Regions from separate parts of the Nocardia sp. NPDC059240 genome, predicted to be linked through region 2. Evidence: riboswitches for the same ligand, from Rfam matches in the RefSeq annotation. Region 2 holds a riboswitch; each other region holds the start of a gene.
What was found. Region 2 has a riboswitch for cobalamin ahead of metE (5-methyltetrahydropteroyltriglutamate--homocysteine S-methyltransferase). Riboswitches for the same ligand answer to the same signal wherever they lie in the genome.
Positions count from the first base shown of each region.

Region 1: linked by a shared signal. The riboswitch ahead of ACFXHA_RS25080 (CbtB-domain containing protein) and the one ahead of metE (5-methyltetrahydropteroyltriglutamate--homocysteine S-methyltransferase) in region 2 are both predicted to bind cobalamin.
Region 3: linked by a shared signal. The riboswitch ahead of ACFXHA_RS07610 (HoxN/HupN/NixA family nickel/cobalt transporter) and the one ahead of metE (5-methyltetrahydropteroyltriglutamate--homocysteine S-methyltransferase) in region 2 are both predicted to bind cobalamin.
Region 4: linked by a shared signal. The riboswitch ahead of ACFXHA_RS40590 (FecCD family ABC transporter permease) and the one ahead of metE (5-methyltetrahydropteroyltriglutamate--homocysteine S-methyltransferase) in region 2 are both predicted to bind cobalamin.

Region 1 is NZ_JBHZAC010000007.1:4,007-8,211, reverse strand. Features, by position in the region: gene ACFXHA_RS25095 (SGNH/GDSL hydrolase family protein) at 1-322, opposite strand, end outside; gene ACFXHA_RS25090 (SGNH/GDSL hydrolase family protein) at 416-1,327, opposite strand; gene ACFXHA_RS25085 (hypothetical protein) at 1,339-1,728, opposite strand; cobalamin riboswitch at 1,989-2,126, shown strand; gene ACFXHA_RS25080 (CbtB-domain containing protein) at 2,166-2,378, shown strand; gene ACFXHA_RS25075 (CbtA family protein) at 2,401-3,240, shown strand; gene ACFXHA_RS25070 (histidine phosphatase family protein) at 3,237-3,809, shown strand.
Region 2 is NZ_JBHZAC010000013.1:103,123-107,327, forward strand. Features, by position in the region: gene ACFXHA_RS36925 (serine/threonine-protein kinase) at 1-922, shown strand, start outside; gene ACFXHA_RS36930 (SDR family NAD(P)-dependent oxidoreductase) at 1,042-2,022, shown strand; cobalamin riboswitch at 1,987-2,191, shown strand; gene metE (5-methyltetrahydropteroyltriglutamate--homocysteine S-methyltransferase) at 2,333-4,205, shown strand, end outside.
Region 3 is NZ_JBHZAC010000002.1:433,801-438,005, reverse strand. Features, by position in the region: gene ACFXHA_RS07620 (hypothetical protein) at 1-78, shown strand, start outside; gene ACFXHA_RS07615 (class I SAM-dependent methyltransferase) at 96-935, shown strand; gene ACFXHA_RS07610 (HoxN/HupN/NixA family nickel/cobalt transporter) at 878-1,966, opposite strand; cobalamin riboswitch at 1,993-2,182, opposite strand; gene ACFXHA_RS07605 (long-chain fatty acid--CoA ligase) at 2,214-3,851, opposite strand.
Region 4 is NZ_JBHZAC010000016.1:140,030-144,234, forward strand. Features, by position in the region: gene bioB (biotin synthase BioB) at 1-892, opposite strand, end outside; gene ACFXHA_RS40580 (TetR/AcrR family transcriptional regulator C-terminal domain-containing protein) at 1,005-1,589, shown strand; gene ACFXHA_RS40585 (hypothetical protein) at 1,609-1,758, opposite strand; cobalamin riboswitch at 1,781-1,911, shown strand; gene ACFXHA_RS40590 (FecCD family ABC transporter permease) at 1,946-2,977, shown strand; gene ACFXHA_RS40595 (ABC transporter ATP-binding protein) at 2,974-3,771, shown strand; gene ACFXHA_RS40600 (ABC transporter substrate-binding protein) at 3,768-4,205, shown strand, end outside.

The sequences.
Region 1 (4,205 bases), on a different contig from region 2:
AGCTGTCACCGCCCGCGATCGCCGCGCCGGGACAGGACTGATTCCAGACCTGATCGCTGTCGCCGGGCAGGCCCATCAGCGCGCTCAGCTGCGCGGGCCAGGCCGTGTCGCCGTGATCGCACTTCTTCTCGCTGGAGAACGGGGTCCAGCCGTTGGCCGAGAACGAATCGCCCAGGATGACAAGCTGTTTGCCGGCCGGGGCCGGATCCTTGCCGGCGGCGGTCGAATCGGCGTGCGCGCCCGCGGTTCCCGTCATGGCCGCTGCGATGGCCACGACCGCGGCGCACAGCGAAGCCGATGCGCCTGGGAAACGGAACTTCATGAAACCCTCGAATCGCAAATTGAACAGTGAGTCTTTCAGTTTTGCGCGGAGTGTACAGAGACGAGTGGTGGACGTGAGATCCGTTGCGGTGGATCAGTGTCCGAATCGGTCGTAAACGGCGTTGGCGACGACGGCGTCACCCTGACTCGACGGATGGAAGGGCAGGCCGTCGATATCGGTGTGCAGGTCGAAGACCCCGTTCAACCACGGCTGCGACGAGCAGAGACCATGGCCGGTAGTGAGCGCGCGGGCATCGAGGAAGTCGATACCCAGCAGCTGAGCCGCTTCGCCCTGCGCCTGTTGGATGCGGTCGAGATACTCCACCACCGCGCGGCCGCGCGGATTGACGAAGGGCGCGACCCCCAGAATATTCAGACAGACCGTGCTGCTGCCCGGCGTGAAAAGCTCCGGGTACCCGACGAATACGATGCGCGCGTTCGGCGCGTAGTACTTGATGTAGGTGACCACATTGCTCATACGTTTGGCCATCAGCGCACCGGAGACACCGTTGAAATCGGTCATCCGGCCCTGGTCCACCGCATCCGGATCACAGCCGTCGACGAGGTTGAACACGCAGTTCTGCAGCGAATTCCACAGCGTCTGATCGGATTTGCCCCACTTGTCGTTGAGTCCGAACTGCAGGGTCACCAGTCTGGTGTTCGGGCCGAAAGCGCCCTCCTTGTCCGCACGCTGCGCCTGCTGGGCCATGGTCCAGCCGGGGCCGCTGTCGATCGACGCTCCCGGGCAGGACGGGTCGTCGACCGCGTCGGTGCCGTACACGCCCATCAGCTTGGCCAGTTGCACCGGCCAGGCCGTGCGGCCGTGCAGGTTGCAGTCGTCCCGGCCGGTGAAGTGGTCCCATTCGTTCGCAGAGAACGAATCACCCAGCACCACAAGTTCTTTCCCGGCGGGAGCCGGATCGGCTCCCGCACCGCCCGCGGCCGTCACCGACGCCGCGAGCGCCACCGCGGTGACGCACAGCCACCGCACACTGTTGCCTAGCACCACTGTTCCGCTCAGTACCCGGCGCGCGGCTCGAATCCGGGCGCGTCCAAGGTCGGCGGCGCGGCGGGCTTGGGGGCCTGGGTCTGCGGCGCGGGCTTGGGCGCGGCGGGCTGCGGCGCGGCCTGCGCCGGCTCCGGTGCGGGCGCGGCGGGCTCGGTGACGGCGGGCTGCGCGGCGGGCGCCTCCGTGGTCGGGGCCGGGGCCACGGTCGTCGGGGCGGGAGCCACGGTGGTCGGGGCGGGTGCGACGGTCGAGCTGACGACCGCCGAGGTGGTGCCGCCCTGAGACCCGTCGGATGACTTGTCGCTGCCGCACCCGGTTGCCCCCGCGAGCACTATGGCCCCGCCGATCACAGCTGCCGCGGCTCGCACGACGAAAACCCCCGGTGTAGCAGACTTCATGAATTACCTCGCCTCTGAACTGAAGTGCCATCTGTTCACTTCAGCGGGGAGTGTATTCAACCCGCCCGGCCCAGCCACACCGATTCGGAAAACTGCCCCGAATCTTCCGGGCATACGCACCGATTCCGCTGGTCAGCGCGTTCGCGCCGGGTGGAACCCGTCCCAAAGGGCGGACACCGGAGCACCCGGAACGACTCCATCGAACAAGATCGAGGACCGGCCCGGGGGCAAAACGCCCGATTCCATACCGTGGACGCGCGTTTGACCAGTTTGTTCGTGGTTTCGTATCTTTATGTGATCGGCGATTCGTGGAATCCGGTGAGAGTCCGGAACGGTCGCGCCACTGTGAGCACCCCTCGGGTGTGAGTCAGACCCCGGCCGCCGAGATGTCATATCGGCCGAGGGGCGCGAATACCCCTCCCACACTAGGAGTTCCCGTGGCGACGTCCTACGCCCCCCGTTCCGGTCTCGGAGCAGTCTCCCTCTCGATCCCCACCCCCGTATGGCTGATCGGCACCACCCTGGTGGCCCTGCTGGCGATCTACTTCATCGGCATCGACCAGGGCGCCGTCTCGATCTTCGGCAGCGACATGCACGTGCACGAATTCGTCCACGACGGCCGGCACTTCCTCGGATTCCCCTGCCACTAGTCGCGGGAATCGAGTCAGCACAATGGAAAAACGAATCATCGGCCGTGGCGTCCTGTTGGGCGCACTCGGCGGACTTCTCGCATTCATTTTCGCCCGGATCATGGCCGAGCCGATCATCAACCGGGCCATCGACTACGAGTCCGGGCGCGATGACGCCCAGATGGCCTTGGACAAGGCCGCCGGAAAACCCATGGGAGACATGGGGCCCGACCTCTTCACCCGCTCCCAGCAGCAGAACCTCGGCCTGTCCTTCGGCATGATCGTGTTCGGCGCGGCGCTGGGCGGGCTGTTCGCCGTCGTCTACTACCTGGCCATGCGCCGGGTCGGGAAGATCACCGCCCGGAACCTGGCACTGCTGGTGTCGGGCGGCATGTTCCTGACGCTGTACGCGGTGCCGTTCCTGAAATACCCGGCCAATCCGCCGTCGATCGGGCATCCGGACACGATCAAGGAACGCACGGGGCTGTATGTCCTGATGATCGTGCTCAGCGTGGGATTTCTCCTCGGAGCGATCTGGTTGGGCCGCACACTGGCCGCACGCCTGGGCAACTGGACCGCGAGCATCGTCGGGGCGGTGTCGTTCGTCGCGGCCATGGCGATCGTCATGCTGATCCTGCCGTCACTCGGACACCTGTCGGCCAACAAGTCGTTCGGCGACTTCGCCACCGAAACCCCACAGCCCCTGAAGGATCCGACGGGCACCATCGTCTACCCGGGCTTCCCGGCCGACGACCTCTACCACTTCCGCCTGTACTCCTTCACCGCCCAAGCCATCCTGTGGCTCGTCATCGGCGTCGGCTTCGCCTGGCTGGCCCCCCGCCTCCTCGGCGACCGCACCCCCGAAACCACCCCCGCCCCATGAGCGCAGTAACCCGCCTCACCCTGATCACCCACGCGATCACCGACGCCGTCCAGGCCGCCCGCTTCCCCGCCGACGAACCCCTCAACCCCCTGGGTGAGCGTTCCGTCGCGGCCGCGGGCGGCCTGCCCGCCCTCGACCCAACCCTGATCCTCTGCGCCCCCGAACTCCGCACCTCCCAAACCGCGAAAGCTCTCGGCCTATCCGCCACCCCCGAACCCGCACTCCGAGACCTGAACTGCGGCACCTGGTCCGGCAAATCCATGGACGACATCACCCCCGACCACCTGATGTCCTGGCTAACCGACCCCACCCACAACTCCCACAACGGCGAATCCCTAACCGCCCTACTCACCCGAGTCCGCACCTGGCTCGACACCTTGGCCGGATCCGGCGACCGCATCCTCGCCATCACCCACCCCGCCGTAGTCCGCGCAGCAATCCTCACCACCCTGACCGCTCCCCCGGAATCCTTCTGGCGCATCGACATTCCCCCACTGACCGCCACCACACTGCACCACAGAGCTCCCACCTGGACCCTCCGCACCACCGCCCACGCCCTCACACCCTGACCATCGACCGGGCTCTGGCCGAACTCGGAGCCGATCGAGACGAGATGGCCGCGGCCAGAGCTGAAACCGAGAACATCACGCGGGGCACCGTCTGGTTCGAGAAGGCTCCGGCACTCTTGGGCGATCCGCTGTCACTGGAAACCGAAACCTTCGAGCCGGATTCCAAGGGTCGCGTATTGACCCGCTCTTCAACCGTGGACGTGCCTGTTCAGCGAGGTCGTCGAGCACTGTGGCCAGCCGGTCGAAGAGCTCGAAAGCTGGTCTGCCTGTGCGGAGTACATCTTCGCGTTCCCAACCACCAGCCCCGACCCCCGCCACTTCAAAACGACCTTCCAATTCAACCTGCTACACAAGGTGCGCTGGCTCTGACCGTCCCCCAGCCTGTTTCAAGATCAG
Region 2 (4,205 bases):
TATCTACAGTCTCGGTTGCGCTTTCGTGAAACTGCTCACCGGTCGGACGCCGTTCCCGGTGACCTCGCTGGCCCAGGCGACGCTCGGGCATCTGCAGGACCCGCCGCCCGCCCTGAGCACCCTGCGCCCCGGCCTGCCGCCCGCGCTGGATGCCGTGATCGCCAAGGTGCTGGCGAAGGATCCGGCGCAGCGCTACGCCACCTGCCGAGAATTCACCGCCGACGCGGCGCTGGCGCTGGCGGGCGGATCGCCGGCGACCGGACCGCAGCCGTTGCAGAGCCGATTGCCGTTCGGCCCAGCGGTTCTCGCGGACGAGCCGCCGACCGAGCTGGTCAACCGCGCGCCCGACCGCTCACGGTCCACCCGAGTGTTGCGAGTAGTCCTCGGTGCGGCAGTGGTGGTGCTGCTGGCCGTTTCGGGCGTGGCCGTCTTCGTCGCCACCCACCACTCGAATACCGGCGGTCCGGCCGCCGTCACGACCACCCCGGTCGATTCCCTGTCCCAGGTCCGCTCGGCCCACCCGGCCTTCCAGACCAAGACCGTCGTGGTCTTCAACCTCGGCGACGGCACCCTGTCCGCCGATCTCGACACCAGCGATCAGGGAAAGTTTCTGCAGGACATCGGCTTCCACTACAGCACCGACTACCGGGCCAAGGCCGACGAAGCCTCACCCCGCCAACTCTCCCCCACCGACGCCCTGGTGCCCGACGTGGACGTGGTCGTTGTCGTCCGCACCGACAAACAGGCGGGCAACGGCGGCCTGCGCGGTCTCCCCGGCAGCTTCCTGTCCTCCTCGCTCACGCACGCCCGCCTCGTCATCGTCGACGATCCGTCCACGGCCCACGCCTTCCAAACCTGGACTGCCACTTCCCCCGACACCTTGGTCCAACGCGTCGTCCCGTCGATCGTCAAGGTGCTTTGAACGGCCGTTCGCGGATTCTTACGCGCTTTTGCCGAAGCGCTGCCGTCGCCTTGTCGATCGCCGCACAGGATCGATAGCAGATCCGGGAGGGCCGGACGGCAGGACGGAAGGAGTCGGTCATGCGGGGTTTGCGAGTCGGCGGCAGGTTTTCGGCGCGGTACCGGCTGAGTGACGGGCGGGGGCACGGGCTGCCGGTCGAGGTGGCGAAGTATTGGGAGGGCCGCCACGTCGTGGTGACCGGCGGCAGCAGCGGGATCGGGCTCGAGGTGACGCGGATGGCGTTGGCGGCGGGTGCGCTGGTGAGCGTGATCGCGCTCGAAGACGCTGCGCTGGCGGCGCTTTCGGCCCGGGTGCCGGAGGAGTCGGGCCGGTTGGCGGCGATCGCCGCCGATGTGACCCGGCCCGAGGACATGCGGGTGGCCCTGCAGCGCGCCCGCGCACAATACGGCCGGGTGCAGGCGGTGATCGTGTGCGCCGGGATCGCCAAGCCAAACTACTTCTCGCGGCTCGAGATCGCCGACTTCGAAAAGCATATGGCGGTCAACTATTTCGGGGCGTTGCATGTGATCCGCGACGTGCTGCCCGATCTGCGGGAAGGGGAGCGTGACAGCATCACCGTCATCTCGTCGATGGCCGGCGTGCTGCCCTGTTTCGGGTACGGCGCGTACAGCCCCAGCAAGTTCGCGGTGCGGGCGCTGTGCGAGGTGCTGCGCCAGGAACTGCGGCCCGCCGGGGTGTCGGTGACGGTGGTGCTGCCACCGGATGTCGATACGCCGCAGCTCTCGGCGGAGGCCGCCACCAAACCGGCGGAACTGGTGGCGCTCAGCGGTTCCGCGCCGATCGCCGCGACCACGGTCGCCCGTGCGTTGATGATCGGGGCGGCCCGGGGCCGCGCCACCGTGGTGCCGTCGCGCAGTGCCCGGCTGCTGCGCTGGCTGGCCGGTGCCGCCCCGCGCCTGATGGCCCGGGTGATGGACGCGATCATCGCCGGTGCGCAGCGCCGCGCTATGCTCGCGAACGCAGTCGGTTCGCCGGGCGCATCGGTCGAGGCTCGGTCTCGGCTCGCGTCCTGCGTCGAAACCGGTTCTTCCGCAAGGTGAATCGGTGAGAGGGAATCCGGTGAGAATCCGGAACTGTCCCGCAGCGGTATGCAGGAACGACCGCCGTCATGAGCACTGGGCGCAGGCCCGGGAAGCGACGGCCAGTAGGTCGGCCCATCGGGGCCGGTGCCTGTGAGTCCGAAGACCTGCCTACTGTGCCGGGTACGCCGTATCCGGCGGTCATCGCCTCGTGGACTGGGCGGACGGGCCGGTGGTTTCCCGCTGCCGTGACAACGGCGGTTGTGGGCTGCCCGGGTTTCGTGCGCTCTTGTGGCGACGGCCAGTGGACTCGGAGCACTGGAGAATACCCGTGACCAGCAATTCCCCCTTCACCGCGACGGTGCTCGGCCTGCCCAGGATCGGGCCGCGCCGGGAACTCAAACAGGCCGTCGAATCCTATTGGGCGGGCCGGATCGACGCCGACGCGCTGCACGCCGTCGGGCGTGAACTCCGCGCGGCGCAACTGCGCGATGTGGTCGCCGCCGGACTCGACTCGGTGCCGGTGGGCACCTTCTCCTACTACGACCAGATGCTCGACACCGCAGCCCTGTTCGGCGCGCTGCCGCCCCGGGTGGCCGGGATCGCCGATCCGCTGGACCGGTATTTCGCGGCGGCGCGCGGGACGGCGGAGGTCGAACCGCTGGAGATGACCAAATGGTTCGACACCAACTACCACTATCTGGTTCCCGAACTGGGCCCGGACACGGAATTCAGTCTGCACCCGGAGAAGCTGCTCGGGGAGCTGGCCGAGGCCCAGGCGCTCGGGGTGCCGGCACGGCCGGTGGTGATCGGCCCGCTCACCTTCCTGAAGCTGGCCAAGGATACCGAGGGCAATGCGCTGCGCCGCTTGAGTGATCTGCTGCCACTGTATCGGGAGCTGTTGCGGCGCTTGGCGGCAGCGGGCGCGGCGTGGGTGCAGATCGACGAGCCGGTGCTGGTGACCGACCTCTCGGAGGTGGAACTGGCGCTGGTGCAGCACGTGTACGCGGAGCTGTCGGCGGGCACGGATCGTCCGGCCCTGCTGGTGGCCACCTACTTCGGTCGGCCGGGTGCGGCGCTGCCGATGCTGGCCGCCACCGATATCGAGGGCGTGGCCTTGGATTTCACGTCCGGCACCACCGTCGAGGACGTGACCTCGGTGCCCGCGCTGGCCGCCAAGCTGGTGGTCGCGGGGGTCGTCGACGGCCGCAATGTGTGGCGCAACGATCCGGATCGGGCGCTCGCCACGCTGGGCACCCTGCTGGGCGGCACCGGGGCGCTGGTGGTGTCGAGCTCCAGTTCGCTACTGCACGTGCCGTATTCGCTCGACGCCGAGTCGGCACTGGATCCGACAGTGCGATCCTGGCTGGCCTTCGGCGCGGAAAAAGTGGCCGAGGTACGGCTGCTCGCCACCGCCCTGCACTCCGGGCCCGACGCGGTCACCGACGAATTGACCACCGCGCGTGCGGCACTGGACTCGCGTCGCACGGATTCACGCCTGCGTGACGACACCGTCCGAGCCCGCCTGGCCGCCCTCGGACCCGAGGCTACCCGCCGCGCGCCCGCCGCGGAACGCCGTGCGCTGCAACACGAACGCCTCCCCCTGCCCCCGCTGCCGACCACCACCATCGGCTCCTACCCGCAAACCGACGCCATCCGCCGCGACCGCACCGCCCTGCGCAAGGGAACCATCAGCCCCGAGCAGTACCGCGACCGCATGCGCACCGAGATCGCGGAAGTCATTGCCCTGCAGGAGAAGCTGGGTCTCGATGTGCTCGTCCACGGTGAGCCGGAACGCAATGACATGGTCCAATACTTCGCCGAACAGCTCACCGGCTTCCTCACCACCGCCAACGGCTGGGTCCAGTCCTACGGCAGCCGCTGCGTCCGCCCGCCCATCCTCTACGGCGACGTCACCCGCCCCGCACCGATGACGGTCGACTGGATCACCTACGCCCAAGCCCTGACCGACAAACCGGTCAAGGGCATGCTCACCGGCCCCGTCACCATCCTGGCCTGGTCCTTCGTCCGCGACGACCAGCCCCTCGCCACCACCGCCGACCAAGTGGCCCTGGCCATCCGCGACGAAACCGTCGACCTGCAAGCAGCGGGCATCCGCATCATCCAGGTCGACGAGCCCGCCCTCCGCGAACTCCTCCCCCTGCGCGCCACCGCCAAGGCCGACTACCTGGCCTGGTCGGTCA
Region 3 (4,205 bases), on a different contig from region 2:
TCCATGACCTCCGGCGTCCGCTGCACCGTGGACGGCCACGGCTTCGTCATCGCCGCCGAGACCCAGTCCCTGTTCTGACCCCCTACGATGGCGGCGTGACCATCGATCCACTATCGGTGAACAGGCGAAACTGGGACGCCCGCGCGGGAATTCACGCCGCCAGCCGGTTCTACCGGGACCGGGATGCGAGCTACTGGTTCGCCCCTTTCGAATGGGAGGCCCTCGGCGAGCTGCGCGGCCGCGACATCCTGCACCTGCAATGCCATCTGGGCACGGAGACGGTCGAATTCGCGCGGCGCGGGGCCCGCGCGGTCGGCCTGGACTTCTCGGCGGAGTCGATCAAACACGCCCGCGAATTGGCCGGGGGCACGGTCGAATACGTGTGCGCGGACGTCTACGACGCGCGAACGGCCCTGCCCGGCAGGGATTTCGACATCATCTACACCGGCAAGGGCGCACTCTGCTACCTGCCCGACCTGACCGGCTGGGCACAGGTGATCGCCGATCTCCTGCGCCCGGGCGGCCTGCTCTACCTGGTCGAATTCCATCCGCTGCTGCACGCCCTGGGCCCGACCCCGCCGCCGGGCGTGGACCCGGATCAGCTACTGCTGCACGACGATTACCTGTCCGGCCGGGGCGCGCAACGCCGTGACAGCGTCCACACCTACACCGACGGCCCCGACCTCACCACCGACACCACCGCCTACGAATGGCGGCACGGTCTCGGCGAGGTCGTCAACGCGCTACTGGCCGCCGGTCTGCGCATCACCGGTCTCACCGAATCCGAGACGCTGCCGTGGCCGCGCTGGCCCGGCATGGTCCAGACCCCCGACGGCTGGTGGAAGCTGCCGCCGCCGGCCCCGATCATCCCGGTCCTCTACGGCCTTTCGGCGGTCAATGACCAGCGGGACTCGACCTTCGCGAGTCGCCAGTAGATCAACGCGATCGCCCACACCGCCACGAACAGTCCGACGATCACGAATCCCACATTGTTCAGATCGATGCCGGAGATCCACCCGGTGATCGGGTCGGTGAGATCCAGCTTGGCGTGCAGCACACCGACCAGTTCGATGGTGCCGATGAGGAACGCCACCGCGATCGACAGCCCGGTGATGGTGAGGTTGTAGTACACCTTGCGCACCGGATTCGAGAACGCCCAGTGGTAGGCGAAATTCATGAAGGTGCCGTCGAGCGTGTCGAACAGGCTCATGCCGGAGGCGAACAGCAGCGGCAGGCAGATGATCGCGTACCAGGGCAGCCCCGCGGCCGCACCGGACCCGGCCATCACCATCAGCGTCACCTCGGTGGCGGTGTCGAAGCCGATCCCGAACAGCAGCCCGATCGGATACATCTGTCCCGGCCGGGTGATGGACTTGGTCAGCCGTCCCAGGATCCGATTGATGAAACCCCGGCTGTCCAGGTGCTTTTCGAGCTCGTGTTCATCGAACTGCCCGGCCCGCATGGCCTTGAACACCCGCCAGATCCCGGCCAGCGCCACCAGGTTCAACGCCGCGATCAGATACAGGAAGCTGCCCGAGCTGAGCGTGGCGACCAGGCCGAGATCCTTGCGGGTCGCGGAGTCGTCATCGGCCAGCGTGGTCGCGAACCGCGCCCCGGCCGCGATGCCGACCGCCAGCAGCACCACCACGGTCGAGTGCCCGAGCGCGAACCAGAAGCCCACCGACACCGGACGTTTCCCGTCCGCCATCAGCTTGCGGGTGGTGTTGTCGATGGCGGCGATGTGGTCGGCGTCGAAGGCGTGCCGCATGCCGAGCGTGTAGGCGGTGACGCCCAGCCCGACCCCGAACACCTGGGTGCCGACCGTGTAGTGCCCGGGCAGCACCAGTGCGAACAGAATCCCGAACGCCACCACGTGCATGACGGCGATGGTCGCGAGCAGTCCGCCGGTGCGGATCCAGTCGCGGCGTTCCCAGCGCAGGGTGGGAACAGGGTTGGGTACAGACACAGAGCAGCCTTCCAGCACCTCGTGGAACGGTTCAACGGTGCCGTGGCCGGTCTCCTGGCTGACGGGTCGAACACCGGCGCGCCTGGTCTTCCGGGACCGAAATCCCGTGACCCCTGCCCGCGAGGACAGGACGACGCACCGACTAACCGATCACAGTGGCGAGGGCCGTGCCGGAATTACACCGGCTTCCCGAACACCACGGCGGCCCTCACACTAAGGGCCGCCGTGGCATTGCGGATATCCGGGTTCAGCCCAGCGTGATGACGGTCAGCGTGCCGTCGGCGTGTTGGGCGCGCAGCCGCTTCTTGTCGAACTTGCCGACGCTGGTCTTGGGGACCTCCTCGATGAAGGCCCAGTGCTCCGGCAGCTGCCACTTGGCGAACTTGGGCGCCAGGAAGTCGCGCAGCTCTTCGGGTTTCGCCTCGGAGCCTGCCACCAGCACGACCGCGACCAGCGGACGCTCGTCCCACTTCGCGTCCGGGATGCCGATGACCGCGGCCTCGGCGACCGCCGGATGCCCGACCACCGCGTTCTCCAGGTCCACCGACGAGATCCATTCGCCGCCGGACTTGATCACGTCCTTGGAGCGGTCCACCAGGGTCAGATAGCCGTTGGGGCTGATCTTGCCGACATCGCCGGTGCGCAGCCAGCCGTCGTCGAACTTGTCCGGATCGACCTCGGCGCCGGTGGGGGAGTAGTAGGACCCGGTGATCCAGGGCCCGCGAACCTCGAGCTCGCCCAGCGCTTCTCCGTCGTTCGGGAGCACGCTGCCGTCATCGCCGACCAGTCGCGCCTGCACCCCGGCCGGGAATCGGCCCTGCGTGTAGCGGTAGGCCCACGCCTCTTCGCCTTCGGCCCCGGCCGGCGGGTGGCCGACCGAACCGAGCGGGGAGGTCTCGGTCATGCCCCACGCGTGCAGCAGCTTGACGTGGTGCTGCTCTTCGAAGGCCCGCATCATCGACGGCGGCACCGCCGCACCGCCGACCACGCAGGTGCGCAGGTACGAAATGTCTTGCGGCTGCGCCTGCAGGGCCGCCAGCACGCCACCCCAGATGGTGGGCACGGCCGCCGCGAAGGTCGGCTTCTCCTGCTCCATCATCTGCAGCAGCGGGGCGGGCTGCAGGAAGCGGTCGGGCATGAGCACATTCGCGCCCGACATGAGCGCCGCGTACGGGATGCCCCAGGCGTTGGCGTGGAACAGCGGCACGATGGCCAGCACGGTGTCGGCGGCGGTGAAGCCCATGCCGTTGGGGGAGATCACCTGCATGGCGTGCAGCCAGTTGGAGCGGTGCGAGTAGACGACGCCCTTGGGGTCGCCGGTGGTGCCGGAGGTGTAGCACATGCCCGCGGCCGACCGCTCGTCGATGACCGGGAAGTCGTAGCTGTCCGATTGCGCGGCAAGCAGTTCTGTGTACGCGTGCACGGTGACGCCCTCGGGCGCGGTCACGGTCGCGACATCCCCGTTGGCGACGATGACGTGGCGCACGGTCTTCAGATTCGGCAGGTACTGGTTGAACATCGGTACCAGCGAGCCGTCCACGATGACCACCTGGTCCTCGGCGTGGTTGGCCACGTACACCAGCTGCTCGGGGAACAACCGGATGTTCAGTGCGTGCAGCACCGCGCCCATCGCGGGCACCGCGATATAGGCGACCATGTGCTCGTTGTTGTTCCACATGAACGTGCCGACCCGATCGCCGACGCCGATGCCCAGGTCACGCAGGGCATTGGCGAGGCGGGCCGCATCCTGGCCGATCTCACGATAGGTCTGGGTGCGTACGCCGTCGCCGGTCCAGGTGGAGACATGGCTGTCGCCCTGGAAGGTGGAGGCGTAGCGCAGCAGCGTCGCGAGTGACAGCTGCTCGTCCTGCATGGTGCTCAACATTTCCCAACCGCTCCTTGCACGTACCTACTGGGGAGTGAACTGAGTCACTTGCGGCGAGCCTAGCCGAATTCGGACACGCGGGGTCGGGCCCCCGGTGGAGCGCGGAGATTGTTCGGATGGTGCGGAAATATTCGAGCTGCGGGCGGCGGACCCCACCTCCGCCACCCGCAGCTCGTGCCGACCCGCCGCCGCCCAACACGACGACCAGCCGGCTCCGCGGTCCTGATCGGCGTCGACGTGCTGACGCAACCCCCTGCGGCTGCGCAGAATAGCCAATCACTAACCAGGACAAGCAAATTGGAGCAAGAACTTCCGTGAATATATTGAGTGTGACACCGGGTTGTCCAGTCGGGG
Region 4 (4,205 bases), on a different contig from region 2:
GATCGCCGAGGGTGATCTCACGGCCTCCCGCGAAACGCAGGATGGTGCGCGGCAGCGCGAGGCGGAAGGCGGCGACGGCGCGCAGGGCGTCGGCGGCCGGGAGCACCTCGAGGTCGCCGAAGGGGGTGCCCGGGCGCGGGTTGAGGAAGTTCAGCGGGACCTCGTCGGGCTCCAGTTCGGCCAGCTGCGCGGCGAATTCGGCGCGCTGCTCGAGGGATTCGCCCATGCCGAGGATGCCGCCGGAGCACACCTCCATGCCGGCCTCGCGGACCATGCGCAGGGTGTCCCAGCGCTCGTCGTAGGAGTGGGTGGTGACCACGTTCGGGAAGTGCGAGCGCGCGGTCTCGAGGTTGTGGTTGTAGCGGTGCACGCCCATGGCGGCGAGCTGATCGACCTGCTCCTGGTTGAGCATGCCCAGCGAGCAGGCGACCTGGATGTCGACCTCGTTGCGGATGGCCTCCACGCCCGCGGCGACCTGCGCCATCAGGCGCTCGTCCGGTCCACGCACGGCGGCCACGATGCAGAATTCGGTCGCGCCGGTCTTGGCGGTCTGCTTGGCGGCCTCGACGAGCGAGGGGATGTCGAGCCAGGCGGCGCGCACCGGGGACTGGAAAAGGCCGGACTGCGAACAGAAGTGGCAGTCCTCCGGGCAGCCGCCGGTCTTGAGCGAGATGATGCCCTCGACCTCGACCTCGGGGCCGCACCACTTCATGCGGACGTCGTGCGCGAGAGCGAGGATCTCCTCGAGCCGGTCGTCGCCGAGCTGCAGCACCTCGAGGGTCTGGTCCTGGGTGAGGCCGATTCCGCGCTCGAGCACCTGCTCGCGGGCGATGGCGAGAATGTCATCGCCTGCTGTGGTAACAGCTTCGGTGGTGACGGCTGCCTGGGTCATGTCCGCGCGCTTCCCTTCGTCCGGCCGCGTGTGGCCGACCAACTTGAACGGTGTTCAGGGTAGGCTAGCAGTCCGGAACGTGAGCCGGAACACGAGAGGGTCGGGTTTTTCAGTGCAACTCCATCGCACGGACGTGGTCGACGGGGCCATCGCCATTCTCGACCAGTACGGACTGGCGGATCTGACCATGCGCCGGCTGGCCACCTCGCTGCACGTCCAGCCGGGCGCGCTGTACTGGCACTTCCCCAATAAGCAGGCCCTGCTCGGCGCGGTCGCCGACCGCATTCTCGCCCCCATGGACGAGGCGGTCACCGCCGACGAATGGTCCAAGCAGATCACCGAATTGGCGCACCGGCTGCGCGAATGCCTGCTCGCCTACCGCGACGGGGCCGAATTGGTCTCGGCCACCTACGCTTCCCGGCTCACCACCAGCAAGGGGCGGGAACGGCTGGCCAGCGCCGCGATTCGCGCGGGGATGACGCGCGAGGAGGCCGATCTGTCGGCGTACACGCTGCTGTACTACGTGCTCGGCCAGACCGTGGACGAGCAGTCACGCATCCAGATGGATTCGGTCGGCGCACTCGCCGAAGAGCATTCGCCGCTCTACGACACCATCAACGCGACCGCCCGGTTCGACTTCGGGTTGCAGCTGTTCGTCAGCGGCATCCGCCACCTGCTCGGCACTCGCGTCCGCTGAGCCGGTCCGCTGGATCGGGTTACGGGTAGACGCTGTCGGTCAACCAGACGAATTTCGCACCGGCGTCGGTGGTTTGCCACAGCATGCCGGTGAGCAACAGGACGAAAGCGGCGATCACGGCCGCCGCGACGCGTACACGGATCATGCCCGGCAACGTACGCGCACTCATGGCCCATCCGCATCCCGATATTTCCGAACGGTAGAGTCCGGGCGGTCATTCGACGGCGGGTGCGGGAATCCGGTGCAAATCCGGGACGGTCGCGCCACTGTGAGTACCGGGCAACCGGTGCGAGTCAGACCTCCCCCGCCGCGCAAGCACTCTGGAGAGGCCGCGTTTTGCCCGAGGAGCCACCGCGATGAGTCGTGCGCGGACATCGCTCGCCCTACCCGTGCTCGGAATCCTGCTGTGCGCGGCCATGATCGTCGCCACCGGATTCGGGGCCCAGACCATTCCCGTGCCGGACGTGCTCGACGTGCTCCGCCAGCGAATCACCGGCAGCACGCCCGCAAACCTCGGGCTCGATACCATCGTGTGGCAATTGCGGGTGCCGCGAACGATTCTCGCGGCCATCGTCGGCGCGGGCCTGGCCGTGGCCGGGGCAGCCATGCAGACCCTGGTCCGCAACCCCCTCGCCGACCCCTACCTGCTCGGCGTCTCCTCCGGCGCGGGTGTCGGGGCGGCAGCGGTCATCACCTCCGGCATGTTCGCCGGGGCTGGACTGTGGGCATTGTCGGCGGGCGCGCTCGCCGGCGCACTGCTCGCCGCGACGGCGGTATTCCTCATCGCCATGGCTCAAGGTGGCCTCACCCCACTGCGTTTGGTGCTCACCGGCACCGTCCTGGCCTCGGCCTTCGCCGCGTTCAGCAGCTACCTGATTTTCCGCAGCGCCGACCCCTCGGCCGCCCAATCGGTGCTGTTCTGGCTGCTCGGCAGCCTCTCCGGCGCCGACTGGACCCGAATCCTGTTGCCCGCCTGCGTGGTAGCAGCCGCCCTGACGGCCCTACTCCTCGCCTCGAACTGGCTCGACGCCCTGAACCTCGGCTCCGACGCCGCCGCCTCCATCGGAGTCCCCGTGCGCGAGTTACGCATCGCCCTGTTCATCCTCCTGGCCGTCCTCGTCGGCATCCTCGTAGCCGTCTCCGGCGGCATCGGCTTCGTCGGCCTGGTAATCCCCCACGCCGCCCGCCTCGTGGTCGGCCCCCGGCACCGCATCCTGCTCCCGACCAGCGCCCTGTGCGGCGCACTCTTCCTCGTAGTGGCCGACTCCGCCACCCGAGTCCTGGTCCGCCCCACCGAAATCCCCGTCGGAGTCCTCACCGGCCTGATAGGCGCCCCCGCCTTCCTCCTCCTCATGGGCCGCCGCCGCTACACCTTCGGAACCGCATGACCCCCGGCCAGGCCGCAGGAATGATCGAGGTCTCGGGGTTGAGCTGCGCCGCCGGTCGGCGGACCGTGCTCGAGCGGGTCGAGTTCGCCGTCGAGCCCGGGGAGACGGTCGGGATTGTCGGACCGAACGGGGCGGGCAAGACGACTTTGTTGCGCACTCTCGCTGGGCTGATCACGCCGATTTCCGGATCGGTCGCGGTGGACGGCCGTGCGCTGCATCGGATTTCACCGCGGGAGCGGGCGCGGTTGGTGGGGCTGGTCGGGCAGGATGAGCGGCCGCCCGCGGATCTGCTGGTCGGCGAGTTGGTGACGTTGGGGCGGACACCGTATCTGCCGCCGTGGGGTGCGGGCGGGCCGAATGAGCGGGCCGCGGTGGAGGACGCGCTGCGGAAGGTGGATCTCGAGGGGTTCGAGGGGCGGCCCGTGCACCGGCTGTCCGGCGGTGAGAGGCAGCGGGTGTTGCTGGCGCGGGCGCTGGTGCAGGAGACGCCGGTGCTGTTGCTGGATGAGCCGACCAATCATCTGGACATCACGCATCAGCTCGAATTGCTGGCGCTGACGCGGGAACTGGCACGGACCGTGGTGATGAGCCTGCACGACCTGGCGTTGGCGGACCGGTACTGCGACCGCGTGCTGGTGGTCGACAAGGGCCGGGCTCATCCGCTCGGACCGCCGGAGACCGCCCTGCGCCCCGCGATCCTCGAAGACGTTTTCGGTGTGCACGCGCATCGCGTGCCGGACCCGCACGCGGGCGGCACCCACCTGATCATCACTGGACGAAAGGCACTCTCTTGACCAAGATTTCGATCCCCGCCCGGCTACGGTCTCCCGGTTGGTGGGCGCGGCCGCTGGCTGTCGTCGCCGCGGTGGGGGCGGTGGCGGCGTGTGGGTCGCCGCAGGCGGCGTCGGGGAATCTGGCGGTGCGGAATTGTGGTGTGGAGATGAAGTTTCCGTCGCCGGCGCAGCGGATGTTCGTCAATGACGGGAATCTGATTTCGATGGTGCTGGCGCTCGGGGCGCAGGAGCAGACGGTGGCGGTGTCGAGTTTGAAGCGGGATGCGGACACCTTGCGCAAGCATTATGGGGATGCGGTCGACAGGTTGAATTCTGTTGCGCCGGATTACCCCTCGCGGGAGACCGTGTTGGCGCAGCGGCCGGATGTGATGGTGGCGGGGTGGAATTACGGGTATTCGGAGGCGGCCAACTTGACGCCGGATTCGTTGCGGGCG